DNA from 4 places in the Nocardioides marinquilinus genome. Region 1 is predicted to be linked to each of the others. Evidence: predicted binding sites of a transcription regulator. Region 1 holds the regulator's gene; each other region holds the start of a gene.
The links. Region 1 encodes LexA, which represses DNA repair genes until DNA is damaged. Its sites were predicted from a motif close to TCGAACANNTGTTCGA; they were not measured.

Region 1 (6,851 bases):
GCTCGTCCTCGGCCCAGGTGGCCGTGGCCTCCAGCAGCCAGGCGTCCTCGTAGCGGTCGTAGGCGAACTGGGTGGCGTGGAAGTACTCGTGGGCCGCGGTGACCTGCAGGTTCTCCTTGGGCGTGTTCGTGGGGAACTCGCTGTAGTCCTCGTCGAGCACGCAGTAGGCCCAGCGGTCGAAGCTCGACGGGGTGGGGTCGGGCTCGGGCTCGTCGGAGGTGCAGTAGCCGTAGACGCCCTGGTCGCCGATGTCGCCGATGTAGACGTCGATCTTGGCGTTGCCGCCCCGCGTGCCGTCGGGCTTGGGCTCGCGGTAGCCGGCGCGCAGGTAGGTGTCGTGCACGTCGGTCAGGGTGGTGCGGGCGAGGTCGACGTAGTCGGGGACGCCGTTGCCGTTCGCGTCGCGCAGCGCGGGCGCGTGCTTGCCGCTGCGCACGTAGTGCACGCACAGGTCGGGCGTGCAGGACGGCGGCGCCTCCTTGACCGAGCCGTAGCTGAGCGTGCCGTCGCCACCGGACGACGTCGGCCGCTTCAGCAGCGCCTCGGCGGCGGCGCGGTCGTCGCCGGAGAGCCGGCTGCGGGTGTTGGCGAGCTCGCGCAGCGCCATGGTGGCGTCGACCCGGGTGCCCACGGGCACCCGGCCCGCGCTGCGGCTGCCGTCGGTGGCGAAGATCGCCTGCACCCGCGCGAGCGCGGCCTCGGCCCGGGCCACGCCGGGTGCGGTCGCGGCGCCCTTCGCGGCCGCGTCGTCGCCGTCACCGCTCGCGGGTGCGGCACCACCCGGTGCGGCACCGAGGGCGAGGACGACGGAGAGGCTGGCGACCAGCGCGGCGAGACGGGTCGCGGCGTGGCTGGTCGGGCGGGACAGGCGCATGGAGGCTCCGGGGTCGGGCGAGGAGGGCGAGGCCACGGTAGCCGCGACCCCCGACAGGCGCCGAGCCTTCGCGGCAACCGGAGCCGCGGCCGTCGGTCGGTTCGGTCGCTCGGTCCGGCCGGAGCCGCCTACAGCCGCGAGCGGCCGTCGTACCCGCCCCGCGGCGCACCGCGCAGGCCGAGGAACGCGGCGACGGTGGGGGCGACGTCCAGGGTGGAGGCGACGACGGGCGAGGCCCGGCGCCGCGGCACCGCCGGGTGGCCGCCGAAGGCGAACCACGGGATGGGCCGGGTGGCGGGGTGCCCGTGGTTGCCCGGGATCGGGTTCGAGGTGACCGGGTCGGGGTCGCTGAAGCGCCACCCGGCCCGGCAGAACACCACGACGTCGCCGGCCTGCGGGCCGAGCCGCAGCCACGGCGTCCGCCGGTCGTAGGCCGCCAGGACGCCGCGCTGGCCCCGCGCGATGCGACGCATGCGCTCGACGGCGCGGTCGCGCTGGTCGGCCGGGCCGGTCCAGTAGAGGAGGTCGGCGCCGCCGTTGTCGGCGATCTGCACGCGTCCGCGCAGCAGCGGGTCGGCGTCGAGCGGCCCGGCGAGGCTGATGACCCGGTCGGGGCGCGACCAGTCCATCGAGTGGTCGGCGAGCACGACGACCATCGAGTCGCGCCAGGTGCCGCGCGAGCGCAGCATCTCGACGAACCGGCCGACGTAGGCGTCGGTCTTGCGCAGTGCGAGCCGTCGGGCCGCCTTCAGCCCGAGCGGGCCGGTGGGGTCGGAGTGGCCGTAGCGGTCGACGTCGCCGAGGTTGACGAACATCAGGTGCGGGTCGAGCTCGTCGACCATCGTCGTGGCGGCCAGGATCGTGAACTCGTCGGGCGCGTGGCCCGAGACCGGGATGATCGGCCGGGGCTCCCAGCGTGCCGTCGCCCGGCCCCCGAAGATGCCGTAGAGGTACTCCTTGCTCAGCACCGTGCCGGTGCGCAGCCCCTGCCGGTTCGCCCGCTCGATGACGGTGTCGGCCTGCAGGTCGCGCGGCCGGTCGAGGTCGCGGACGGCGCGCCGCCGGCGGTCGTAGACGGCGTTGGCCGGCACGCCCGAGCGGTCGGGCCGCACGCCGGTCATCATCATCACGTGGTTCGGGATGGTCTCCATCACCGGCATCGACAGCGCCGTCGGGTGGTGCAGTCCGCCGTCGCGCAGCGCCGCGAGGTGCGGTGTGTGGACGTCGTCCACCTCGCCGGGCAGGCAGCCGTCGACGACGAGCACGTAGGCCCGGCGCCGGGTGCGCGCGGCCGCGGAGGCCGGCGCGGGCGCCAGCGCCGCCGCGGTGGAGAACGCCAGGCCGGCGCCGCCCGCCTGCAGCAGGGTGCGGCGTCCGGTGACGAGGTCGGCGGCGCCGCGCTCGAACGCGCCCGGGCCCGCCCCGGGGGTCTCGCCGCACATCAGCGCACCGGCCCGTCGACCTCGACGACCCGGTTGCTGCCGACGCGGGTGGCGAAGGAGCGGTCGTGGCGGATGCGGGTGTGCCGGTCGGAGCGCTCGCCGATGACGTACCAGTCCATCTGCGCCCGCCGCGCGGTCAGGTCGAGCACGCAGAACCCGTGGTCGTCGAAGTTGAGGTACTTGATGTGCGGGTTCTCGGCCAGGATGGCGGCCTCCACCGCCAGGCTCGTGGTGCGGCGCGGAGAGCCGGTGATGTCCTTGAGGTTGTTCGAGGTGACCGAGCTGCACACGAACTCGACCGCGCCGGCGCCCCGCAGCGGGTAGGCGCCGACGTCGAAGGGCACCTCGGCCGCCCACGCGGAGTGGATGTCGCCGGTGACGAACAACGCGTTCTGCACCTGGTGGTCGGCGATGAAGCGCAGCACCCGGCGCCGGTCGGCGGTGTAGCCGTCCCATTGGTCGACGTTGTAGGGGAAGCCGTCGTCGGGCACCACGCCGGTGGCGGCGTTGACGGCGTCGGTGATCTCGCGCGGCAGCTGGCCGAAGGTCACCGGCGTGACCATCACCGGGTTGCCGACCACCTTCCACAGCGAGCCGCGCCGGGCCAGCGAGCGCTGTAGCCAGCGTCGTTGCGCGGTGCCGGTGATGGTGCGGTCGGGGTCGCTGACCTCGGCCTCGGCGGCCGGCACCGGCGTCGGCGCGGCGGTCTCGACCTGCTCGGAGCGGTAGGTGCGCAGGTCGAGCATGCTGATCTCGGCCAGGCGGCCGAACCGCAGCCGCCGGTAGAGCCGGGTGCCGTCGCCGAGTCGCGCGGTGGAGTCGAGGCGTACCGGCATCCACTCGTCGTAGGCGCGGTGGGCGTGGGCGCGGCGCCTGCGGTAGCCGCCCTCGCCGGGCTGGTGGTTCTCCGCGCCGCCGGCCCACTGGTCGTTGGCGACCTCGTGGTCGTCCCAGGTGACGATCCAGGGGTGGCGGGCGTGGGCGTCCTGCAGGTCGGGGTCGGTCTTGTACTGCGCGTGCCGGCGCCGGTAGTCGGCCAGGCTCACGATCTCGTGCGCGGGGTCGTGGCGGCGGACGTCGACCTCGTCGGGCCCCTCGCCGTAGCCGCCCGGGCCGTACTCGTAGAGGTAGTCGCCGAGGTGCAGCACGGCGTCCAGGTCGTCACGGCGGGCCAGGCCGCGGTAGGCGGCGAAGAACCCGGCCTGCCAGTTGCTGCACGAGACGACGCCGAAGCGCACGCGGCGCGGCGTCGCGGTGGCACCGGGCGCGGTGCGGGTGCGGCCGACGCGGCTGTGGTGGCCGCGCAGCGTGAAGCGGTAGTGGTACGACGTCGCCGGACGCAGCCCGCGGGCGTCGACCTTGACGGTGTGGTCGCGGTCGGGACCGGTCGTGACGGTGCCGCGGCGCACGACACGTCGGAACCGGGCGTCGCGGGCGACCTCCCACGTCACCTCGACCACCGGCCCGCGGCCCGAGCCGGGCCGGCTGGCCTCGGTGGGGGTGACGCGCGTCCAGAGCACCACGCGGGTGGGCATCGGGTCGCCGGAGGCGACGCCGTGGCGGAACAGGCGGCGTCCCTCGGGGGACGGCTCGAGGGCGGCGGCGTCGAGCGGCTCGACGGCGCCGCTGGCGGCGACGGTGCCGACGGTGCCGACGGTGCCTGCGGCGCCACCGGCGATCACCGCCCGGCGGCGCAGGCGGGGGAGCGGTGGGAGGTGGCTCACGTCCGCATTCAACGACCGGAGCACGCCCGGGTCATGCGAACGCCCCGAGCCGTCGTCCGGTGTTCACCTGGACGTCGGCGCGGGGCGTCGGCCGTGCTGGTCGCACGTTCGAGCGGTTCAGACCTTGCGCAGCACCGCGGTGACGATGCCGAGGATGGTGGCGTCGGTGCCGTCGATCGGGTCGAAGGCGGCGTTGTGCGGCATGAGCCAGACGTGCCCGTCCTTGCGCTGCAGCGTCTTGACGGTGGCCTCGCCGTCGATCAGCGCCGCGACGATCTCGCCGTCGCGGGCGGTCTGCTCCTTGCGGATGACGACGTAGTCGCCGTGGCAGATCGCGGCGTCGACCATCGACTCGCCGGAGACCTCGAGCAGGAACAGCTCGCCCTCGCCGACCAGCTGCTTGGGCAGCGGGAAGACGTCGTCGTAGCGCTCCTCGGCCAGGATCGGCCCGCCGGCGGCGATGCGGCCGAGCAGCGGCACGTTCGTGGGGGCCGGGACGGCATCGCCGATGCCGGTCTCGTCGATGCCGGTCTCGTCGGCGTGGCCGAGGGTGCGGCGTGCGGCCATCACCTCGGGCAGGAACACCTCGAGGGCGCGGGGGCGGTTGTGGTCGCGCTTGAGGAAGCCCTTGGACTCCAGCACCCGCAGCTGGTGCGCGACGCTGGAGGTGCTGGTGAGGCCGACGGCCTCGCCGATCTCGCGCATGCTCGGCGGGTAGCCGCGCTGCTCGATGCTGTCCTTGATGGTGCCCAGCACCCGCTGCTGGCGCGGCGTGAGGCCGGTGGCGTCGGCCGGGCCGTCGGGCAGCTCGGCGACCTGCCGGCGACGGGAGGGGGCGGACCGGTCGGGCTGGCCGGAGGAGGTGGACGGGGACTTCGGCATGCGGTCAGGTTCTCACCGAAGCGCCCCGAGTTCAAACACGTGTTCGAACGGCGTGTCGCGCCGTCGTGGCCCGCGGGACCGGACGACGAGGGGTTGCGACGTTCGAACACCTGATCTAGTCTCGCTCATGTGTTCGATCGAACGTGTGAGCGAAGCCGCCGCCTCCCGCTGTCCGCGGGCGTTGTCGGTGGCCACCGCTAGACATCGCATCGACGCCCTTCCCCTTCCCCAGGAGTCCCGATGAGCACCACCTACGCCACCCGCCCGGTCGCCACCGCCCGCCCCGTGCCGGCCAGCCGCTCCACCCGGCCCACCCGGCCCACCCGGCCGGCTCCGGTCTACCGCCTCACGCGGCGCGGCCGGCTCGCCGTGGTGGCCGCGACCCTGCTGGCGCTGGCCGCCATCGGCCTGGTCTTCGCCGCGGGCTCGGTCGCCACCGAGCAGCCCGAGGCCACCGAGACGGTCGTGGTCGCGCCGGGCGAGACCCTGTGGGGCCTCGCCTCCGAGCTGGTCGCCGACGGTGCGGTCGAGGGCGACGTCCGCGACACCATGCAGCACCTCGTCGAGCTCAACGACCTCGACTCGGTGAGCCTCGCCGCCGGCCAGCGGCTGCAGGTGCCGGCCTCCTGAGCCGTCCCGGCCGGCGATTCCCTGCCGGCCGGGCCACACACGCCGTCGTCCCCGCCTCGACCCCGGGGACGACGGGCACGGGGAAGTCGGGGCGGCGCCGCGGGAAGACGGCGCCGCCCCGCATTCGTCCCCGGGTCGTCCCCGGCCCGGCTCACTCCAGGAACGAGGCGAGGTCGCCGAGCTCGGCCCCGCTGGCCTGCATGGCCACGGCGAACATCGCCACCAGCACCGCACCCGCGCCGAGCACCACGGCCACCATCACCGCGTAGTCGCGCAACGGCGTCCGGCCGGTCTGCAGCGTCACGTGGTTGGTGTGGCGGCGCCGGGCCACGCGCGCGGCGCCGCGGTTGCTGCCGGCCCGCGCGGACGCCGTCCACCCGCAGGCGCAGGCCACGTGGCGCTGCACCCGCTTGCCCCGCTGGTGGGGTGCGCTGATCGAGCGGGGATGGCGATAGCGCGCCGCCGCCCGCGGCCGCAGGAACCCGATGGGGGCCTGGCGGGGGTGGGCGTCGAGCAGGTGGTCGACGCGCACCCGGGCCGCCGCGGCCAGCGCCGGCGCCTCACCGGTGGCCGAGGACTCCCCGCGCCAGCCGCACGTGCAGGTGCAGGTGGTGCGGTAGGTCTCGCCGTCGACGGAGGCCTCCGTCACCGCGACCTGGTGCTTCCTGCCCACGACGTGCTCCCGGGGTCTGCCGGCGGGCGGTCGGCGCCGGTCGATCCCCGCAGGCTAGGTCAGTGCGGGCCGTCGTGGGGCCGATCGCGCAGAGAATCCCCCGCGGGGGTCAGCGGGCGGCGCGCCGGCCGCCGGGCGCGGACGGCGTCGACGACGCCGCGTCGTCCCGCTCGGGCGGTCGGGTCAGGCCGATCGCGCGGGCGATCCGGGCGAGCAGCAGCAGGGCCAGGAACAGGCACGCGACCGCCCCGAGCGAGGCCAGGCCGAGGAACCACCAGGCGTCGTCGTCACCGCCGCGGGCGGTGGCGCCGAAGTCGATGGCGGCGAGGACCAGGTAGCCCCACGCCACCACCGCCGCGGTGACGCCGAGGGCGAGCACGAGCAGGCCGGGGCGCAACCGCCGCTTCGGGCGCGCACCCGCCCGCTTGCCTCCCGCCACAGGGCACATTGTGCGGGATCGGGCCGAACGGCGTGCCGCCGACGGCCCAGCTCTACAACGAGATGACGACGCCCGCGATGGCGGCGTTGGCGAGGTTCGCCAGGCTGCCGGCCAGCAGGGCCCGCAGGCCGAGCCGTGCGACCTCGGCGCGCCGGTCGGGCGCGAGCGAGCCGATGGTGCCGATCTG
Region 2 (6,851 bases), on a different contig from region 1:
CGTCGACGAGCACGACGTCGTGCTCCACGTCGCCGCCGAGCGAGACGCCCTGACCGACGGCCCGCGGCGCGCCGACCCGCTCGGCGTCGAGCAGGGGCACGACCGACTCGAGATCGGCCGCGCCGAGCCCGGGGTCGAGCCCGGCTACGAGGTGGTCCTGCAGCAGCTGGAAGAGCGCCGGGTCGACGTCGGCCAGCGTGGTCAGCCCGGCGCTGAAGCGGGAGTTCAGCTCGGTGGGCCGGAAGCCGTCGGCGGTGAGCACGCCGTCGATGCCGAACCCGCCGCGGTAGCCGTGCGCCTCGGCCAGGTGGGCCCCCACCCGGCGGACGGCGGCGCGCATCGACTCGCGGTCGGCGGGCGGAGGGTCCCACCAGGTCGACAGCCCGCCGTAGACGAAGCGCCGCTCGCCGGGGTGGCGCAGGATCGCGAGCTCGACGGGCCGCAGGGCCGCGGTGCCCCCGGGCCCGTCGTCCACCACGATCCCGTGCACCGAGCACGGCACCCCGTCGAGGAACGGCATCACCCGCACGCGGTCGCAGCGCGGTGCGAAGAACGCGAACGCGGCGGCGCGGCCGTCGGCGCCGTCGGCGCCACCCGCGCCTGTGCCGACCCACTGCACGAAGTTGCCGCCCCCGTTGAGGCCGTCGCGGGCGTCGCCGCTCCACACCGCGCCGAGCGGGCCGGCGAGCTCGGCGGTCGCCGCCTCGAGCGCCTCCAGCCCCGCCGAGACCTCGCAGACCCGCGACGGCACCCGGGCCACGCCGGCGGCGTCCCAGACCCGGTCGGCGAGCAGCTTGTCCTCCAGCGCCAGCCATGCGCGCGGCCGTCCGCCGGTCACCCACCGGCCCCACAGCGGCTCGTCGGAGGCCACGAACGGCGTGGTGCGCCAGATCGCCTCGCGCGCGGGGTCGAAGGCGTCGATCGCGGCGACCACCGCCGCGGGCAGGTCGCGGGTGGCCCGGTCGAGCACCCGCACCTCCTCGGTCATCGACGAGGTGGGCGGCAGCTCGACGTCGACCACCGTGCAGTCCTGCGGCGCCGGCACCGCGCCGACGCCCCGCCCGGTGGCCAGCACCAGCACCGGGCAGCCGAGCGCCCGCAGCCGCGCCACCAGCGGGGTGAACCCGGCCAGGACGCCGGGGCCGAGCACGACCGGCCGGCCGGCGTAGAGCCCACCGAGCCGCTGGACGACGTCCGCCCGCGCGGTGGGGTCGGCGAGGTCGACGCTCACCGGCGCTCGACGTCGCGACCGCTTGCGCGTCGCTCGCGCCAGGCCCGGAACCGCCGCCAGCCGCGCCGCACGAGCTTGATGCTGAGCACGAGCAGCACCAGGCCGAGCACCAGCAGCACGGCCGCGACCGACGCCGCCGCCACCGGGTGCCGGATCGCGAAGGCCACCAGCACCAGCACCACGACGTCCTCGACGACACTGGCGGTGATGTTGGTGACCGGCTCGGGCGAGGTGTTGATGGCCAGCCGGGTGCCCGACTTGACGACGTGCGAGACCAGCGCCGTGCCCCCGCCGACCGCGGCGTTGAGCGCCTGGCCCAGGGAGTCGGCGTCGCCGGCGAGCAGGACGCCGATGACCGCGCCCGCCGTGGGACGGATGACGGTGCTGATCGCGTCCCACGTGCTGTCGACCAGCGGGATCTTGTCGGCGACGAACTCGACGACGTAGAGGAGGCCGGCGACGGCCAGCACGTCCCAGCGGGCGAGGACGTCGGGCACCTCGCCCACCACGCTGTCGGCGCCGAGCCGGTCGCCGAGGCCCAGCACCAGGACGACGAGGTAGGCGTTGACCCCGCTGGCCCAGCCGCTGGTGAAGGTGAGTGCGAGGGAGTCCACCGGCGGGCCCTACTCGACCTCGACGACGGTGGCGCCGGTGAGCGCGCGCAGCTCGTCGAAGGTGGTGGAGAAGACCGCGGCGGGGTGGCCGGCGGCGGCCCAGACGACGGGGTGCCGCTCGAGCCAGGGGTCGAGGTAGGTCGGCACGGGGGAGGGGTGGGCGAGGGGAGAGACCCCGCCGATGACCTGGCCGGTGTGGTCGCGCACGAACTCGGGGCTCGCGCGCCGCAGCCGGGGGACGCCGACGCGCGCCGCGGTGGCCGTGGTGTCGACGCGGTGGGCGCCCGAGGTGAGCACGAGCACGGGGTCGCCGTCGGCGTCGAAGAGCAGGCTGTTGGCGATGGCGCCCGGCTCGCAGCCGAGCGCGGCGGCGGCCAGTGCCGCGGTGTGCACCGAGTCGGGCAGAATGACGACCTCTCCGGTGCCGCCGAGGCGAGCGTGCTCCTCTCGGAACCGGGTGATCGACGGGTGCTCGGTCGGCATGGCCCGACCCTAGTGACCCCGGCTGACAGGCGGCCTCCGGGCCGAGCGGGCGAGAGGGGCGGGAGGGACGCTGTGAGCGGGAGCGATGACGTGCTCGACCGGCCGACGTCGGTCACGCGCGCGGTGCAGCTGGTCTGGCTGCTCGTGCTGCTGGCGCTGGCGGGCACCGTGCTCGCGGTGGTCTTCGACGACGAGCTGCTGCGCGCCTCCGGCGCCGCCGGCACGACGGCCGACGACACCCGGGTGCCGCCCTCCCTCGCCCCGGTGGCGGTGGTGCTCTACGTGGTGGTGGTCTCGCTGCTGCTCGTGCTGCTCTCGTTCGTCCTCGACGGCCACAACTGGGCGCGGCACTGCCTGGCCGCGGCGGTCGGGCTGCTCGGCGTCGGCACCGTCGCCGTGCTGGTCACCGGGCCGCCGCTCGCGGTCGTCGTCGGGGGCGTGGTGACCCTCGTGGTCGACGCGCTGGTCGTCCGCCAGCTCTACCGGCCCGCCACCGCGGCGTACGTCGGCGCGGGGGCGACGCGCGTCTCGTCCTAGCCGTTGTCGGTGGTGGCCTGTAGCGTTCGTGGTGTTCGAACGCGTGTTCGAACACCCGGCGGGGCCGCCTCGACCCCGGCCCCGCCGGGCCGCGGGAGCACGAGGCGGGTCGAGGGAGACGCCATGATGCTGCCGGCCACCACCCACAGCTACCTCGACCGCGCGGCCGAGTCGCTGAGCGAAGCCGTCGCCGCCGCCGGGCCCCACGAGGCGGCCGCGCGCTACGCCTACGCCCACGTCGCCGCCCTGCGGGCGGCCGCGGCGCTGCTGGCGGCCCGGGCGCGCCCGGCCCCGGCCCGACGGCGTCCGCAGCGCAACGCCTGGGTGCTGCTCGCCGAGGTGGCGCCCGAGCTGGGCGAGTGGGCCTCGTTCTTCGCCGCCGGCGCCTCCAAGCGCGCCGCCGCCGAGGCCGGCTCCACCCGCGCCGTCACCGCCCGCGAGGCCGACGACCTCGTGCGCGACGCCGACCGCTTCCTCGCCGTCGTCGAGCAGACCCTCGGCCTGGTGCCGCACGCCGCGGCCGACGCCGTCGACGAGCCGTTCCGTCGGGTGGGGTGAGGCGGCCGCCGTCGGTCCGCACCGAGCGCAAGGGATTCCCTGGTCGCCGCGGAGCCGGCGCCGCGCGAGGGTCGTCGCCATGACTCCCCATCACCGTCCCCGTCCCCGACCCCGAGGGCGCCGCCGGCTGGCCGCGGGCCTCCTCGCCCTCGCGCCGGTGCTCGCGCTGGCGCCGGCCGGTCCGACGTCCCCGGCCTCGGCCGAGCCGCCCGCCGGCTACTACGACTCCGCCGAGGGCCTCACCGGCGCCGCGCTGGAGGCCGAGCTGCACGACATCGTCTCCGCCGGGGTGACCACGCTCACCTACTCCGAGGTGTGGGACGGCCTGCAGCAGACCGACGCCGACCCCGACGACCCCTCGAGCGTCGTGCTGTTCTACCAGGGCACCGCGCACCCGGCGTCCGACCACGGCGGGGGCGTCGACCAGTGGAACCGCGAGCACCTCTGGGCGCAGTCGCACGGCGACTTCGGCACCTCGCCCGGCCCGGGCACCGACCTGCACCACCTGCGGCCGACCGACGTCACGGTCAACTCCGCGCGCGGCAACCTCGACTTCGACGAGGGCGGCACCGAGAACGCCGAGGCGCCCGGCAACTACCGCGACGGCGACTCCTGGGAGCCGCGCGACGCCGACAAGGGCGACGTCGCGCGCGCCATCCTCTACATGTCGATGCGCTACGAGGGCGACGACGGGTGGCCCGACCTCGAGGTCGACGACGCCACCGGCGGCTCGGGCCCGCGCCACGGCCGGCTCTCCACCCTGCTGGGGTGGAACGCAGCCGACCCGCCCAGCGCCTTCGAGCAGCACCGCAACGACGTCGTCTTCGAGCTGCAGGGCAACCGCAACCCGTTCATCGACCACCCCGAGTGGGCCGACGAGATCTGGGGCTGAGGCTCGGTGCCGCCGCCCGGGTGAGCGCCGCGGGCGGGACGGCGGCACGGCGGCCGGAGGCCGGCCGTCACCCGGTCCGCCGGTTGCCGGGCGCTCGCGCGGCGTCCTAGCATGGGGTGAATCGAACAGACGTTCGATGCCGCGCGAGGAGGGTGGTGCCGGGTCGGATGCGCCACGCCCTAGGGTTCAGGCCATGGCCGCCAGCGAGCGCCGGGCCTCGCCCCGCACCGCCGTGGTGTGGGACGTGCTCGAACCGCTGCTGGCCGGCGACCGCCCGCTCGACGTCGTCGACATCGGGGGCGGCACCGGCACCTCCGCCGTCCGGGTCGCGGCCGCCGGTCACCGCGTCACCGTCGTCGACCCCAGCCCCGACGCCCTCGCCGCGCTCGACCGCCGCGCCCGCGAGGCCGGCGTCGAGGTGGTGGGCCGCCAGGGCGACCTCGGCGACCTGCTCGCCGTCGGCGGGGCGGCCGTGGCCGACGGGGCCGACCTGGTGCTGTGCCACGGCGTCCTCGAGGTCGTCGACGACCCCGCCGCCGCGCTGGCCACGCTGCGCGAGGTGCTGCGTCCCGGCGGGCACCTCAGCCTCCTCCTCGCCCAGCGCCACGCCGCGGTGGTCGCCCGCGCCGTCGCCGGCCACTTCGGCCAGGCCCTCGCCGTCCTGCAGGGCGAGGACGGCGGTCGCTCCGGCCACCGGTTCACCGCCCCCGAGGCGCGCGACCTGCTCGCCGGCGCCGGCTTCGAGGTCGACTCCGTCCACGGCGTGCGGGTCTTCGCCGACCTCGTGCCCGGCTCGCTGCTCGACCTCGAGCCCGGCGCGGCCGGCGCCCTGGTCGAGCTCGAGCGCGCGGTCGCGGGCCTGCCCGACTACCTCGCGCTCGCCACGCAGCTGCACCTGCTCGCCTCCTGAGCCCGCGCGGCCGGCCGCCGACGTGGACGGCGCGACCCGGGTGGCGCCGTGAGCGACGCGCCGTCCACGACACCGCTGCTGCACGTCGACATGGACGCGTTCTACGCCTCCGTGCTGCTGCGCGACCGTCCCGACCTGCAGGACCAGCCGGTGGTGGTCGGTGGCGGCCACCGGGGCGTGGTGCTCGCCGCCAACTACCCGGCACGGGCCTACGGCGTCCGGTCGGGCATGAGCGGCACGCAGGCACGGCGACTGTGCCCGCAGGCGGTCTCGCTGGCCCCCGACTACGACGCCTTCGGGGCGGTCTCGGCGTCGGTGATGGAGCTGTTCCGCCGGGTCACGCCGCTGGTCGAGGCCGTCTCGTTCGACGAGGCGTTCCTCGACGTGCGCGGTGCGCGCCGCCGGCTCGGCGACCCCGTCGCCATCGCGGAGTGGCTGCGGGCCGCCGTCCACGACGAGCAGGGCATCACGTGCTCGGTCGGCGTCGCCGCGTCGATCTCGGTGGCCAAGCTGGCCAGCAAGCGGGCCAAGCCCGACGGCCTGCTCGTCATCGAGCCCCACCGGGTCGCCGAGGTGCTGCACCCGCTCGACGTCGGCCAGCTGTACGGCGTCGGCGAGCGCACCCGGGCGCGGCTGCACCGGCTCGGCCTCGTCACCGTCGGCGACCTCGCCCGGCTGAGCGTCCCCGACCTGCAGGAGCGGGTCGGCCGCCACCTCGGCGCCCACCTGCACCGCCTCGCCTGGGGCACCGACCGCAGCGAGATCACGCCGGGCGCCAGCGGCGTGTTCGGCTACGGCGCCCGCTCGGGGGAGGGCGAGCCCGACCGCAGCATGGGCGCCCAGGAGACCTTCGGGCGTGACGTGCGCGACCGCGAGGCGGTGCTGCGCGAGGTGCTGCGGCTGACCGCGAAGGTCACCCGGCGGCTGCGCTCGGCCGGGCTCGCCGCACGCACGGTCGCGCTCACCGTCCGCTACGCCGACTTCACCACCCTCAACCGCAGCCGCACCCTGCCCGAGCCCACCGACGTGACCCGCGAGGTCTACGAGGTCGCCACCGCGCTCTACGACGCCGAGGCCGCCCGCGAGCGTGGACGGCGCCGGGTGCGGCTGGTCGGCGTCCGGGTCGAGCAGCTGGTGCCGCGCGAGCGGGTGCAGCGGCAGGGCGTGCTCGGCGAGCGTGACCTCGGATGGTCGGAGGCCGACCGTGCCGTCGACCTCGCCGCGCGCCGCTTCGGCTCGGCGGCGGTGCGCCCGGCGTCCCTGCTCGAGAGTCCCCCTGGGTGACCGGCGGAGAATTTCGAGGTCGCGCCTACCGTGACGCCGACCACCTGCCTAGAATTGGCCACCACGACGCGATCGGCGAGCCCGCCGGCGCCTGAGAACCCTGGGAGGACCGGTGCCACTCTCCGAGGAGGAGCTGAAGCTGCTCGAGCAGATGGAGCGCGCCCTCGTCGAAGAGGACCCGAAGTTCGCCTCCACCCTGCGCGGCACCGCCTTCCGCGCCAGCGCCCGTCGGCGCGCCATCGCCGCCGGCTTCGTCTTCGCCCTCGGCATCGCGCTGCTCTTCGTCGGCGTGCTCACCACCTGGTACGTCGGCATCGTCGGCTTCGTGCTGATGCTGGGCTC
Region 3 (6,851 bases), on a different contig from region 1:
GGCCGGCGCGCTCTGGTCGGCACTGGGGGCGTCGGCACTGGGGGCGTCGGCACTGGGCGCGTCGGCGCTGGGCGCGTCGGTGGACTGCGGGTCGGGCTCGGCCGTCTGCGGGATGCCGCTCGGCGGGACGCCCTGGTCGGGGGCCGGCGGCTGGCACGGACGGAAGTCGGAGCAGGCCACGAGCCGGAACCGCAGCTGGGCCTGGCGCTGCACGGTCTCGACGAGGTCGCGGCGCTGGCTGCCGGGGATCTCGACGACGATGATGTTGCCGCCCTGCGTGACCACCTCGGCCTCGGCGACGCCCGAGCCGTTGACGCGCTGGTCGATGATGCCGCGGGCCTCGTCGAGGTTGTCGCCGCTCGGGTCGCCCTTGGCCACCAGCGTGATGCGGGTGCCGCCCTGCAGGTCGAGGCCCAGCTCGGGCTTCCAGGACCCCGCGAGGGCCACGAGGCCGTAGAGCAGCGCGGTGCCGAGCAGGAAGACGATCAGCGTGCGGCCCGGCGCCTGCTTGCGCTTCGCCATCTCAGTTCTCCTCCGGGCCGGACGTCGGCCGCTTGCGCAGCAGCGACGACTCCTCGGCCGGGTCGGTGTGGTGGGTGTGGTCGGTCTGATCGAGCTGGTCGAGCTGCTCGAGCCCGTCGGTCTGCTCGGACTGGTCGGTCGGGTCGATCGCCCCGGGCTCGTCGTCGCGCAGGACGCGGCCGATCGCCGCGCGCAGCACGCCGACGACCACGCCGGTGGCGATCTCGATGTCCACCCGGTCCTCGTGGAGGGCCACGACGCGGCCGAACAGGCCGGAGGCCAGCATCACCTCGTCACCGACCTCGACCGAGGACTGCAGCCGCTGCTGCTCACGCGCTCGCCGGGCCTGCGGCCGGATGAGCAGGAGCCAGAAGAGGAGCAGGATGGCCAAGATGGGCAGCAGCCCGACAAGCCCTTCCACGAACACAGACCCTTCGATGTCGAGGTGGAGGAGATGGTCCGGTGGGGGGTGACGGCGCACGTGCAGCGCCGGGACCGGACAACCGGGGCAGTCTAGCCAGGGGTGTGGTCTCGCCCACGAATCCGGACTACCTCCCCGACCAACGCTCAGGCCTCGAACAGGGTTCCCCCGGGCTCGGATCGGGGCGCGGCGAGACCGAGGTGGGCCCAGGCGGCCGGGGTCGCCACGCGACCCCGCGGCGTCCGGGCCAGGAAGCCGGTGCGCACCAGGAACGGCTCGGCGACCTCCTCGACGGTCTCGCGCTCCTCGCCGACGGCGACCGCCAGCGTGGCCGCGCCGACGGGACCGCCGCCGAAGCGGCGGCAGAGCGCGTCGAGGACGGCGCGGTCGAGGCGGTCGAGGCCCAGCACGTCGACCTCGTAGAGGTCGAGGGTGGCGTGGGCGACGTCGAGGGTGACGACGCCGTCGGCGCGCACCTGGGCGAAGTCGCGGACCCGGCGCAGCAGCCGGTTGGCGATGCGCGGGGTTCCGCGTGAGCGCCCGGCGATCTCGGCGGCGCCGTCGTCGGTGATGCGGACGCCGAGCAGCCCGGCCGAGCGGCGCACGATCAGCTCGAGCTCGGTCGGCTCGTAGAACTCGAGGTGGGCGGTGAAGCCGAAGCGGTCGCGCAGCGGCCCCGGCAGCAGGCCGGCACGGGTGGTGGCGCCGACGAGGGTGAACGGCGGGATCTCGAGCGGGATGGCGGTGGCGCCGGGGCCCTTGCCGATGACCACGTCGACCCGGAAGTCCTCCATCGCCAGGTAGAGCATCTCCTCGGCCGGTCGCGACATGCGGTGGATCTCGTCGACGAAGAGCACGTCGTCCTCGTTGAGCCCGGAGAGGATGGCGGCGAGGTCGCCGGCGTGGGTGATGGCCGGGCCGCTGGTCAGGCGCAGCGGCGCGCTCAGCTCGGCGGCGATGATCATGGCCAGCGTGGTCTTGCCCAGGCCGGGCGGGCCGGAGAGCAGCACGTGGTCGGGCGCGCGGCCCCTCCCCCGGGCGGCCTCGAGCACCAGGCCGAGCTGCTCGCGCACCCGCGCCTGCCCGACGACCTCGTCGAGGGTGCGTGGGCGCAGCGCGGCCTCGATGGCGCGCTCGTCGCCCTCGGCCTCGGCGGTGACCGCGGACGCCGAGAGCTCGCGCAGGTGCGCCTCCTCGGCGGCGTCGAGCTGGTCGGGCTGGGCGGGGTGGTCGTGCTCGCTCACGCCTGGCTCACGCCTTGCTCAGCCGCTGCAGCGCGGCGCGCAGCAGGGCACCGACGTCGGGCGCGGCGCCGTCGGCCTCGGGCATGCCCGCGACGGCGTCGACCGCGCGGTCGGCGTCCTTGGCGCCCCAGCCGAGCCCGGTGAGGGCCTGGTGCACCTGGTCGCGCCACGGCGCGACCGCGGGCGGCGCGGCGGCCAGGCGACCACCGACGGGCGCGCCGATGCGGTCCTTGAGCTCGAGGATGATGCGCTGGGCGCCCTTCTGGCCGATGCCCGGCACCCGCGTGAGCGCCTTGACGTCGTCGGAGGCGATGGCACGGCGCAGGTCGTCGGGGGCGAGCACCGCGACGATGGCCTGCGCCACCTTCGGGCCGACGCCGGACGCCGTCTGCACCAGCTCGAAGATCGCCTTCTCGTCGTCGTCGACGAAGCCGAACAGGGTGAGGGAGTCCTCGCGCACCACCATGCTGGTGGGCAGCGTGGCGGTCTGGCCCGTGCGGAGCGTGGCGAGCGTGCCGGGGGTGCACATCAGCTCGAGGCCCACGCCGCCGACGACGAGCGTGGCGCTGGTGACGCCGACGGCCGCGACCTCGCCGCGCACGAAGGCGATCACCGGCGGCCCCCCGCGCGGGAGGCGGCCAGGGCGGCGTCGATGCGGGCCTGCGCCCCGCCGCGCCAGATGTGGGTGATGGCGAGCGCCAGCGCGTCGGCGGCGTCCGCCGGCTTGGGCGGTGCGTCGAGCCGCAGGATGCGCGTGATCATCGCGCCCACCTGTGCCTTGGCCGCGCGGCCGCTGCCGGAGACGGCGGCCTTGACCTCGCTGGGGGTGTGCAGCGCGACCGGCAGGCCGCGGCGGGCGGCGCACACGAGCGCGATGCCGCTGGCCTGGGCGGTGCCCATGATGGTGCTGGAGTCGGAGCGTGCGAAGACCCGCTCGACCGCGACGGCGTCGGGCCGGTGCTCGTCGAGCCAGGCGTCGATGCCGCGCTCGATGGTGACCAGCCGCTGGGCCGTGGGGACGTCGGCGGAGGTGCGCAGCACGTTGACGTCGACCAGCCGCAGCGGCCGGCCGACGTCACCCTCGACCACCCCCATGCCGCACCGCGTCAGCCCGGGGTCGATGCCCAGCACCCGCACGTCGTCGCTCCTTCGCCCCGGCCAGTCGGTCGAACGTCTGTTCGGGAGACACGCTAGAGGCTGCGTGCCGGCGGGACGGGGTGCGACACGCGCGTGGTGGCCCTTCGACGAGCTCAGGGTCCGTGTGGATGGCTGGCTCTGCGTGCGAGGGCCGGTGGTCTCGAGGCCCGTCGCCGCGGCGCCTCGCACCTCGACCATCGTCCACCCCACGCGGCCACGGCCGGGCCCCGGGACGTCAGGCGTCGGCGCCTTCGAGCTCGGCCATGATCTCGTCGGTGACGTCGTAGTTGGCGTAGACGTTCTGCACGTCGTCGAGGTCCTCGAGGGCGTCGACGAGGCGGAACAGCTTGGCGGCGCCGTCCTTGTCGAGGGCGATCTTGTTGTCGGGGACGAACGAGGCCTCGGCGGAGTCGTAGTCGATGCCGGCGGCCTGCAGCGCGGTGCGTACGGCGACGAGGTCGGTGGCCTCGGAGACCACCTCGAACGCACCGCCCACGTCGGCGACGTCGTCGGCGCCGGCCTCGAGCGTGGCCTCGAGGACGTCGTCCTCGCCGACGGTGCGGCCCTCCTGCTCGGACGGCACGAGCACGACGCCCTTGCGGTTGAACAGGAACGAGACCGAGCCCGGGTCGGCGAGCGAGCCGCCGTTGCGGGTCATGGCGGTGCGCACCTCCATGGCGGCACGGTTCTTGTTGTCGGTGAGGCACTCGATGAGCAGCGCGACGCCGGCCGGGCCGTAGCCCTCGTACATGATCGTCTGGTAGTCGGCGCCGCCGGTCTCGGCGCCGGAGCCGCGCTTGACCGCGCGGTCGATGTTGTCGTTGGGCACCGAGCTCTTCTTCGCCTTCTGGATGGCGTCGTAGAGCGTCGGGTTGCCACCGGGGTCGCCGCCGCCCATGCGGGCCGCGACCTCGACGTTCTTGATCAGCTTGGCGAACATCTTGCCGCGCTTGGCGTCGATGAGCGCCTTCTTGTGCTTGGTGGTCGCCCATTTGGAGTGGCCGGACATGGGTTCCTCTTCCAACTCGTCTCGCGTCGGCGCCTGCCGCGTCACGCGTGGTGGGTCACCAGCTCGCGGAACAGCGCGTGGATCCGGGGGTCGTCACCGACCTCGGGGTGGAAGGACGTCGCCATCAGCGCGCCCTGCCGCACCATGACGATCCTATCGGTGCGCTCGTCGCGGGCCAGCACCTCGACGTCCGGGCCGGCCTCCTCGACCCACGGGGCGCGGATGAAGACGCCGTGCACGGGCCGGTCGAGGCCGGCCACGCGCACCGGCCCCTCGAAGGAGTCGACCTGGCGGCCGAAGGCGTTGCGGCGCACGGTGACGTCGAGCCCGCCGATGGTCTCCTGGCCCGCGGCGGCGTCGAGCAGCCGGTCGGCGAGCAGGATCATCCCGGCGCAGGTGCCGAGCGCGGGCAGTCCCCCGGCGACGGCGGCGCGCAGCGGCTCGAGCAGCTCGAAGGTGCGGGCGAGCCGCACGATGGTCGTCGACTCGCCGCCGGGCAGCACGAGACCGTCGACGGCGTCCAGCTCGGCCGGACGCCGCACGGTGACGGCTCGGACGCCGAGCCCCTCGAGCGCGGTGACGTGCTCGCGGACGTCGCCCTGCAGCGCCAGGACGCCGATGGTCGGGCTCGACGTGGCGGGGCGGGGCGGTGGCACCGCGCGATCGTAGGGCCGCGGCTCAGACGTGACCACAGCGCACGGCCAGGCCGACGACCAGCACGCCCGCGTGGCGCACCGGCGTGACCGTCGCCGTGGCCGCGACCCAGGTGGGGCGCAGCGCGAGCCGCGCCCGCACCTCGACGTCGTACTGCTGGCCGCCGGAGAGCAGCCCCGGCGCCACGTCGAGGGTGACCATGCCGCCGGCCGGGGTGGCGGTGCCGGCCGTGCCGGTGGCGACGACGACCCCGGTGGCGGTGTGCCGCACGGCGTAGGCGTAGTCGTAGCGGACGTCGGTCTTGACCCACTGGATGCGCGCCACGGTGAGGACGTCGGTGCAGGTCGGCTGCGCCTGGGAGACCACCGTGTGGGCGCCCAGCGCTCCCCCGGTGGCTGCGGTCTCGTCGGTGAAGGCCGCCGAGGTGCCGGGGACGGCACCGAGCAGGGCCAGCAGACCCGCCGCCACGCCGGACGCGAGCACCGCTCTCACGAGGTCGCCTGCGCGCCCGTCAGGTCGAGCACGACGGCGCCGCGCTTGCCCTGGTTGGCGTTGGTCGCGTCGGTCGCCAGCCCGACGACCGCGCACACCCGGTCGAGCGCGCCGGGCGCGACCCGCCGGGCGGCGGTGACCAGCGCGGCGGCCGAGGTGCCGACCGCGCGCACCGGGCCGAGCGCCGTCCCGGTGCAGGACTCCTCGACCGGGTAGGTCGTGTCGACGGCGGTGCGGGTGCCCTCGAACAGCTGCACGGTGACGGGGTCGCCGGTGAAGGTCCAGGCGGGGGTCGCGCCCTGGCGGGCCGTGGCGCTCCAGCTCATCGGCGGGGAGCCCACGTTGCGCACGGTGAGCTCGAAGGCCCGGCGCTCGCCGGGGCTCAGCCCGCTCCAGGTGATCGCCGCGGCGTCGAACGCGGTGCCGAGCCCGACGGCGCCGGTGGCGCCGCCCTCGGCCGCGAGCTGCAGGTCCATCGAGCCGGCGGTGAGCGTCCCGGTCGTGGCGGCCGAGCCGTCGCTCCACGCCGCGAGCGTGCCGGGCAGCTGCACGCAGGCGAGCACGGCCAGCACCAGCGCGGCGAGGCCGAGCCCGGTGCGGTGCCCGCGCCCGGTCCCGGACGACGCGCGGTGGCGCCCGGCGGTCATGGCCGCCCCGCCGTCGCACGGCGCCGCGGCTCCGCGGCCCGGTGCCCGCCGTCCCGCCGGTCGCGCCGGTCGCGCGCGGCGCCGGCGAACATCGTCACCGCGTAGCCCGACAGCATCACCACGGCCAGCAGGGTGAGCGCCGCCCGGCTCTGCGCCCCGAGCAGGTCGTGCAGCCGGCCGACGTGCGGCACGGAGTACCAGACCTCGCCGCGCAGCTGCTCGGGCCGCACCGGCTCGGCGTCGGCCACCGGGTTGGCGTCGCCCTGCGTGACGAACCACAGGGTGCCGTTGACGCGGTGCTGCACCTCGACGACGCGGTGGGTGACGACGTCGGCCTCGCCCGACTCGAGCTGGTAGGTGACGACGTCGCCGACCGCGACCGTGCCGGGATCGACCGGCCGGACGACGACCAGCGTGCCCGGGCCGAGGTCGGGCCGCATCGACCCGGTGAGCACGGTGTACGGGGTCGCGCCGGCCAGCCGCGGCACGACCACGACGGTGGCGAGCAGCGCCAGCCCGGCGAGCAGCACGAGCACGGCGGAGGTCCGCACCAGGACCGTGAGAGTGGAACGCACGTCGGGTCTCCCGCTCCGGCGCCCCCCGCTCAGTGGGCGAGCTGGCGCACCGACACGGTGAGCGTGTCGAGCAGTGCGGTCCAGCCCTGGGTGTCGTTGCCGTTGACCACCGGCACGCCGTTCTGGTCGGTGCCGTAGGGCATCGTCACG
Region 4 (6,851 bases), on a different contig from region 1:
AGCTGCCCCGCACGCTCACGGGCAAGGTGCGGCGCGACGTGCTCGCCGGGCGGGTCGGGGGCCCTTCGACGAGCTCAGGGTCCGTGGACTGACGACCGCCGTGTCGGCCGGCGGTCTCGAGGCTCGGCCGTGGCCGGCCTCGCACCTCGACCATCGTGACGACCGCGTCCGACGACGGCTGAGGTCAGGGTTCGTGCACCTGGACTTTCGTGACGACCGCGTTTGACGCTGGTCGAGGTGCGAGGAGCCCTGGCGACGAGCCTCGAGACCGCGCAGGGGGTCAGCCGCCGACGAGGTGGTGGAGCAGGTGCTCGAGCTGGCGGGCGGGGTCGGCGGTGGTGCCGCCGTGCACGGGGCCGGGCTGCAGGACGGTGCTGCGGGGGGCCTTGAGCAGCCCGAACCGCTGGCTCACCGGGGCGCGGCCCGCGCTGCCGGCGCGCTCGTCGCCGCTGCAGACGGCGTCCACGTAGGCCAGCGCCTCGCGCAGCCGCGCCGGGTCGAGGCGGGCGTCGAGGACGGCGAGGCGGTCGGCGTCCAGGTGCCAGGCGGCGCGCAGGAAGTCGGTGGCGTGGCAGTAGAGCACGACGCCGACGTTCACGAACTCCTCGCGGTCGACGCGGGGCACGCACCGCAGCACGACGTACTGGTAGGCCTGCCGCACGCCTGCGCTCACGGCAGCCACTGCCGGGTCGCGAGACGGGCGGTGAGGAAGGCGAGGTAGGCCTGACGGAGGGCCTCGGGGGTCTCGGCGCCCGGGACCGGGTCGAGCCAGGCGTCGGGCACCAGCGACACGACCTCGGCCAGCAGGTCGGTGGTGACGACCTCGGTCAGCCGCCGGTCGACCTGCGCGAGGTCGCCGGCCCGCTCGACGAGCAGGTGGTCGGACGGGTCCCACGGCTGCCCCGCGAAGCGGACGGCACCGCGCTCGACGTCGAGCCCGCCGGTCCAGGCGTGGTGGAAGTACAGGCAGGCGCCGTGGTCGATGACCCACAGGTCGTCGCCCCACAGCAGCAGGTTGGGGTTGCGCCACGACCGGTCGACGTTGGCGCAGAACGCGTCGAGCCACACGACGGTGCCGGCCAGCTCGGCCGTCACCGCCGTCTGCCCGTCGTAGCCGAACGAGCCGGGCAGGAAGTCGCTGCCGAGGTTGTCGCCGACGCTGGCGCGCAGCAGGTCCTGCACCTCCTCGTCGGCCTCGTAGCGGGCGATCTCGGGGTCGAGGTCGAGCACCACCTGACGGGGCGTGAGCAGGCCGAGACGGCGGGCCAGCTCGCCCACCAGCACCTCGGCCACCAGCACCCGGGGACCCTGGCCGGCGCCGCGGAACTTGCACACGTAGGTGCCGAGGTCGTCGCCCTCGACGACGCCGGGCAGGCTGCCGCCCTCGCGCAGCGGCGTGACGTAGCGCGTCACCGCCACCCGCTCGAGCGTGGGGACGCCCGCGCCGCTCACGCCGGCGGCTCGGCGTCGAGCAGCCGCCGCCGCTCGACCTCGGGGTCGAAGTCGGGCGCGGGCCACTGCGGGTCGAGGTCGCGCAGGGCGTCGCGCAGCAGCAGCCCGACGGCGAGGTTGCGGTACCACTTCTTGTCCGACGGGACGACGTGCCACGGCGCCAGCTCGGTGTTCGTGCGCTCGATCGCGAGCTCGTAGGCCTCGCGGTAGGCGCCCCAGTAGCCGCGCTCGTCGACGTCGCCGGGGTTGTACTTCCAGTACTTCGTGGGGTCGTCGAGCCGCGCCAGCAGCCGCTCGCGCTGCTCGTCGGCGCTGACGTGCAGCATGCACTTGACCACCGTGGTGCCGCTCTCGACGAGACGCTGCTCGAAGTCGTTGATGGCCTCGTAGCGGCGCTCGATCTCGTCGTCGGGCGCGAGGTGGCGCACGCGGGCGATCAGCACGTCCTCGTAGTGGGAGCGGTCGAAGACCCCGAGGTAGCCGGGCCCGGGCAGCGCCCGCTCGATGCGCCACAGGAAGTCGTGGCTGCGCTCCTCCTCGCTGGGCGCCTTGAACGAGGTGATGCGCACGCCCTGCGGGTCGACCAGGCCGACGGTGTGGCGCAGCACGCCGCCCTTGCCCGAGGTGTCCATGCCCTGCAGCACCAGCAGCACGCTGCGCCGTCCACCGGAGCGGCCCTCGGCGAACAGCCGCTCCTGGAGGTCGGCGAGCTCGTCGCCCATCTCGGCGAGGGCCGCCTTGCCCTCGCTCTTGCCGCCGTCGAACCCGGGCGCCGCGTCGGTCTCGATCGCGGTCAGGTCGACGGGTCCGGTCGGCACTCTCAACGCATCCACCCGCCCAACCTATGACTGCGGACCGCCGTGCGCGTGCAGCCGCGGCCCACGTGGCATCGTCGGGACGTGCCCGTCGAGATCGTCGCCACCGAGCGCCCCGAGGCGTTCGTCGTGCGCCTCGACGGACGCGATCAGTCGCACGTCGACCTCGCCGACCCCACCCGCCTCGACTTCCCCTACGTGCGGCGCATCGGCGACGTGCTCGACGCGTGCGCGCCCCCCTCGGCCCCGCTGCGTGTGCTGCACGTCGGCGGCGCCGGGCTGACCGTGCCGCGCTACGTGGCCACCACCCGTCCCGGGTCGGCGCAGGTGGTGCTCGAGCCGGACGCCGAGGTCACCGAGCGGGTGCGCGCCGACCTGCCGCTGCCGCGCCGGTCGGGCATCAAGGTGCGGCCGGTGGCCGGACGACCCGGCCTCGCCGCGGTGCGGGACGGCTCGCAGGACGTCGTGGTGGTCGACGCCTTCGCCGGCGGACGCGTGCCCGGCGACCTCGTGACCACCGAGGCGGCCCTCGACCACGCCCGGGTGCTCGCTGCCGAGGGACTGCTGGTTCTCAACCTCGTGGACGTCGCCCCCTTCGCCTGGGCGCGACGCGCGCTGGCCGCCGTGCGCACCGCCCTGCCGGAGGTGCTGGTGACCGCCGAGCCGGCGACGCTGCGGGCGCGGCGCGCGGGCAACCTTCTGGTGGTCGCCTCGCGCGGCACGGTGCCGACGGCCGCGCTGACCGCCCACGTCGCGACCAGCCCGGCGCCGTACCGGGTGCTCGGCCCCGCCGCGGTGAGCGACACCCTCGGCGGCGGCACGCCGTTCACCGACGCCGACGCCGAGGACTCCCCCGCGACCCAGGTCTAGGCACGGTCGGGGCGGGGTGGGGGCGCGGTGCGGGCGCGAGCTAGACCGAGTGCGGCTCCTGCGGCGCCTCGCGGCCCGAGGTGGCCAGCTCGTCGCGGACGACGGCGTAGGCCGTGCCGGGCGGGTAGCCCTTGCGGGCGAGCATGCCGACCAGCCGGCGGGTGGCCGTGGCGTCGTCGACCCGGCTCAGGGTGCGCAGCTTGCGGCGTACCAGCTGCCGGGCCGCCTGCTCCTCCTGCTCGGGGTCGACCTCGTCGAGCACCTCGCGCACCAGCTCGTCGTCGACGCCTTTGCGCCGCAGCTCGTGGCTCAGCGCCCGCCGCGCCAGGCCCTTGGCCTGCTGGCGGCCACTGACCCACGACCGGGCGAACGCCTCGTCGTCGACCAGCCCGACCTCCTCGAAGCGGTCGAGGAGCCGGGTGGCGACGTCGTCGGGCACGCCCTTGGTGGCCAGCTTGTCGGCCAGCTCGCGGCGCGAGCGGGCCCGGCCGGTGAGCTGGTCGAGCAGGATCGTGCGCGCCACCGACTCGGGGTCGGCGTCGGGACCGTCGGCCACCGGGTCGGGCGGCGTCCCGGACGGCCCGGACGCCGGGGCCGCAGCCCCGCGCGTCCAGGCGGCGACGCCGTCGTGGACGTCGCCGCGCCAGCCACCGGCCGAGCCAGCCGAGCCAGCCGAGCCAGCCGGCTCAGAAGTCATCGACGCCGATCGGCTCGTCGGACAGGTCGTTGCGCGGGTCGTCCTCGACCGTGGGCGTCACGCCGAGCTTCTCGAGGATCTTCTTCTCGATCTCGTTGGCGAGGTCGGGGTTGTCGCGCAGGAACGTGCGCGCGTTCTCCTTGCCCTGGCCGAGCTGGTCGCCCTCGTAGGTGTACCAGGCGCCGGCCTTGCGGACGAGGCCCGCCTCGACGCCGACGTCGATCAGGCCGCCCTCGCGGCTGATGCCCTTGCCGTACATGATGTCGAACTCGGCCTGCTTGAACGGCGGGGCGACCTTGTTCTTCACGACCTTGACCCGGGTGCGGTTGCCGACCATGTCGGTGCCGTCCTTCAGGGTCTCGATGCGGCGCACGTCGAGGCGCACCGAGGAGTAGAACTTCAGCGCCCGGCCACCGGTGGTGGTCTCGGGCGAGCCGAACATGACGCCGATCTTCTCGCGCAGCTGGTTGATGAAGATGGCCGTGGTGCCCGAGCTGTTGAGGGCACCGGTCATCTTGCGCAGCGCCTGGCTCATCAGTCGCGCCTGGAGGCCGACGTGGCTGTCGCCCATCTCGCCCTCGATCTCGGCGCGCGGCACGAGCGCGGCCACCGAGTCGATGACGACGAGGTCGAGCGCGCCGGAGCGGACGAGCATGTCGGCGATCTCGAGCGCCTGCTCACCGGAGTCGGGCTGGGAGACCAGCAGCGCGTCGGTGTCGACGCCGAGCGCCTTGGCGTAGTCGGGGTCGAGGGCGTGCTCGGCGTCGATGAAGGCCACGATGCCGCCGGCGGCCTGGGCGTTGGCCACGGCGTGCAGCGCGACCGTGGTCTTGCCGCTGGACTCGGGGCCGTAGATCTCGACCACGCGGCCACGCGGCAGCCCGCCGAGGCCGAGGGCGACGTCGAGGGCGATGGCCCCGGTGGGGATGACCTCGAGGGGGGCGCGGGTCTCTTCGCCGAGCCGCATCACCGACCCCTTGCCGAACTGCTTCTCGATGTTGAGGAGCGCCGCGTCGAGCGCCTTGTCGCGGTCTGCACCAGCCATGGTTCTGCCTGCCTTCGTGTCTGTCGGGTTCACGTGCTGCGGGACGCTAGACGCGACCACCGACATCGCGCTCGGCTTGTCGCCGAGCCTGTGGATGACCGTGGTGGGGAAGCGTGCGCCGGAACAGCACCCAACCTAGGCCGAACACGTGTTCGAAGCATCCCGACACGCCGCCGGACGTCGCGGACCGGCCGCGAGGACCCCCATGACGACCCCCGTGACGACCGCGTGGCGACCCCGTGACGACCCCGTGACGACCCCGTGACGACCTCAGTCGGACGCCGGCAGCCGCACCGAGAACCGGCACCCACCGGGCACGTTGGCGACCGCCACGCGGCCGTGGTGGGCCTCGACGATGCCCTTGACGATGGCCAGGCCCAGACCGGCCCGCGCCCCGCCGGGCTCGGGCGGACGACCCGCCGCGCCCGCGGCCACCGGCTCCGGCGTCCGGGCCTGCGAGCCGGTCCACGCCACGTCGAAGACGCGCGCGAGGTCGGCGTCGTCGATGCCGCCGCAGCCGTCGGCCACGCTCAGCTCGACGGTGCCCGAGGCCGCCTGGCCGCGGATCTCGACCGCCTCGCCGGGCCGCGTGTGCCGCACCGCGTTGGCCACCAGGTTCGACAGCACCCGCGTCAGCCCGGCGGGGTCGGCGCGGACGACGAGCCCCGGCTCGACCGAGCCGCGCACCGCCACCCCGCGCGCCCGCGCGACCGGCTCGGCCGCGGCGATCGCCTCGCTGACGAGGTCGTCGAGCGGCAGCGGCTCCGGCTCGTGCGGCAGGACGCCGGCGTGGATGCGGGAGAGCTCGAAGAGGTCGTCGACCATGCGCGAGAGCCGGTCGACGTCGGTGCGGATCTGGGCGTGGTAGCGCGCCGGGTCGGCGGCCACGCCGTCCTCGAGCGCCTCGGCCATCGCGCGGAGGCCGGCGAGCGGCGTCCGCAGGTCGTGGGAGACCCACGAGACCAGCTCGCGGCGGGCGGTCTCGACGCGCAGCTCGCGGGCGCGCGACTCCTCCAGCCGCACCTGCATGTCGTGCAGCTCGGCGGCGAGGGCGCGCAGCTCGGCCGGGCCACCGGGGGGTGCCTCGAACCGCTCCCCCTGCCCGACGCGCCGCACGCCGGCGCGCAGCGACGCCGAGAACCGCGTCAGCGCCGCCGACAGCGCCAGGGCGACGACGATCGCGATGACCGCGGCCACCACGGTGACGAGCGTGACGACGTCGAGGTCGTGGTCGGAGAGCAGCATCCGCTGGGCGACGGCCAGCACGCCGCCGAGCACGCACAGCACGGCGACGACGGCGACGAGGCCCAGCTGCCAGCGCAGCGAGCGGCTGCGCAGCGCGACCCCGGCGCCGAGCCCGAGGGCGCCGACGACGACGGCGGCGATGGCAGCGACGACGACGATCTCGACGGTGTCACTCATCGGGCGGCCCGTGCGGAGGGGCAGGGTCGGCAGGGTCGGCAGGGTTGCCGGCCTCGGCGGGGCCGGCGGCTGCCGGCTCCCAGCGGTAGCCCACGCCCCACACCGTCACCAGCCGCGTCGGCGTGGCCGGCTCGGCCTCGATCTTCTCGCGCAGCCGCCGCACGTGCACCGTGACGGTCGACTGGTCGCCGTGGGTCCAGCCCCACACCTGCTCGAGCAGCTCGTCGCGGCGGTAGGCGACGCCGGGGTGGGCCATGAGGTGGCGCAGCAGGTCGAACTCGCGGCCGGTCAGCGCCAGCGGCTCGCCGCCGCGCAGCGCCTCGCGCCGCACCCCGTCGACCACCAGGTCGCCGTCGCGGACGACGTCCGGCAGCGCCCCGGCACCGGACGACGACGGCGCCCGCCGCAGCAGCGACTCGACCCGCAGCACCAGCTCGCGCGGGCTGAACGGCTTGGTGAGGTAGTCGTCGGCGCCGAGCTCGAGCCCACCGACGCGGGCCTCGACCCCGGCGAGCGCGCTGAGCATGATGATCGGCACGTTCTTGACCTC

Region 2: ABEA04_RS14840 (SAV_6107 family HEPN domain-containing protein) is a predicted target of LexA. The motif match lies at 2,901-2,916, and genes of this name have one in related genera.
Region 3: ruvC (crossover junction endodeoxyribonuclease RuvC) is a predicted target of LexA. The motif match lies at 3,354-3,369, and genes of this name have one in related genera.
Region 4: recA (recombinase RecA) is a predicted target of LexA. The motif match lies at 5,020-5,035, and genes of this name have one in related genera.

What each region holds. Positions count from the first base shown of each region.
Region 1 is NZ_BAABKG010000002.1:395,325-402,175, forward strand. Features, by position in the region: gene ABEA04_RS07895 (MXAN_6640 family putative metalloprotease) at 1-874, opposite strand, end outside; gene ABEA04_RS07900 (alkaline phosphatase family protein) at 1,003-2,316, opposite strand; gene ABEA04_RS07905 (alkaline phosphatase D family protein) at 2,316-4,040, opposite strand; gene lexA (transcriptional repressor LexA) at 4,158-4,922, opposite strand; gene ABEA04_RS07915 (LysM peptidoglycan-binding domain-containing protein) at 5,163-5,552, shown strand; gene ABEA04_RS07920 (hypothetical protein) at 5,704-6,201, opposite strand; gene ABEA04_RS07925 (hypothetical protein) at 6,335-6,664, opposite strand; gene ABEA04_RS07930 (NupC/NupG family nucleoside CNT transporter) at 6,717-6,851, opposite strand, start outside.
Region 2 is NZ_BAABKG010000003.1:775,049-781,899, reverse strand. Features, by position in the region: gene ABEA04_RS14860 (hypothetical protein) at 1-1,231, opposite strand, end outside; gene ABEA04_RS14855 (DUF4126 domain-containing protein) at 1,228-1,845, opposite strand; gene ABEA04_RS14850 (YbaK/EbsC family protein) at 1,855-2,328, opposite strand; gene ABEA04_RS14845 (hypothetical protein) at 2,401-2,865, shown strand; gene ABEA04_RS14840 (SAV_6107 family HEPN domain-containing protein) at 2,989-3,423, shown strand; gene ABEA04_RS14835 (endonuclease I family protein) at 3,503-4,315, shown strand; gene ABEA04_RS14830 (methyltransferase) at 4,509-5,225, shown strand; gene dinB (DNA polymerase IV) at 5,274-6,509, shown strand; gene ABEA04_RS14820 (DUF3040 domain-containing protein) at 6,622-6,851, shown strand, end outside.
Region 3 is NZ_BAABKG010000004.1:404,495-411,345, reverse strand. Features, by position in the region: gene secD (protein translocase subunit SecD) at 1-522, opposite strand, end outside; gene yajC (preprotein translocase subunit YajC) at 524-943, opposite strand; gene ruvB (Holliday junction branch migration DNA helicase RuvB) at 1,090-2,127, opposite strand; gene ruvA (Holliday junction branch migration protein RuvA) at 2,195-2,800, opposite strand; gene ruvC (crossover junction endodeoxyribonuclease RuvC) at 2,797-3,315, opposite strand; gene ABEA04_RS17315 (YebC/PmpR family DNA-binding transcriptional regulator) at 3,560-4,333, opposite strand; gene pdxT (pyridoxal 5'-phosphate synthase glutaminase subunit PdxT) at 4,375-4,989, opposite strand; gene ABEA04_RS17305 (hypothetical protein) at 5,012-5,479, opposite strand; gene ABEA04_RS17300 (hypothetical protein) at 5,476-6,126, opposite strand; gene ABEA04_RS17295 (signal peptidase I) at 6,123-6,677, opposite strand; gene ABEA04_RS17290 (alternate-type signal peptide domain-containing protein) at 6,731-6,851, opposite strand, start outside.
Region 4 is NZ_BAABKG010000003.1:339,328-346,178, forward strand. Features, by position in the region: gene ABEA04_RS12665 (class I adenylate-forming enzyme family protein) at 1-92, shown strand, start outside; gene ABEA04_RS12670 (DUF3037 domain-containing protein) at 281-673, opposite strand; gene ABEA04_RS12675 (HipA family kinase) at 670-1,452, opposite strand; gene ABEA04_RS12680 (PPK2 family polyphosphate kinase) at 1,449-2,285, opposite strand; gene ABEA04_RS12685 (spermidine synthase) at 2,352-3,137, shown strand; gene ABEA04_RS12690 (regulatory protein RecX) at 3,178-3,834, opposite strand; gene recA (recombinase RecA) at 3,824-4,879, opposite strand; gene ABEA04_RS12700 (sensor histidine kinase) at 5,150-6,301, opposite strand; gene ABEA04_RS12705 (response regulator transcription factor) at 6,294-6,851, opposite strand, start outside.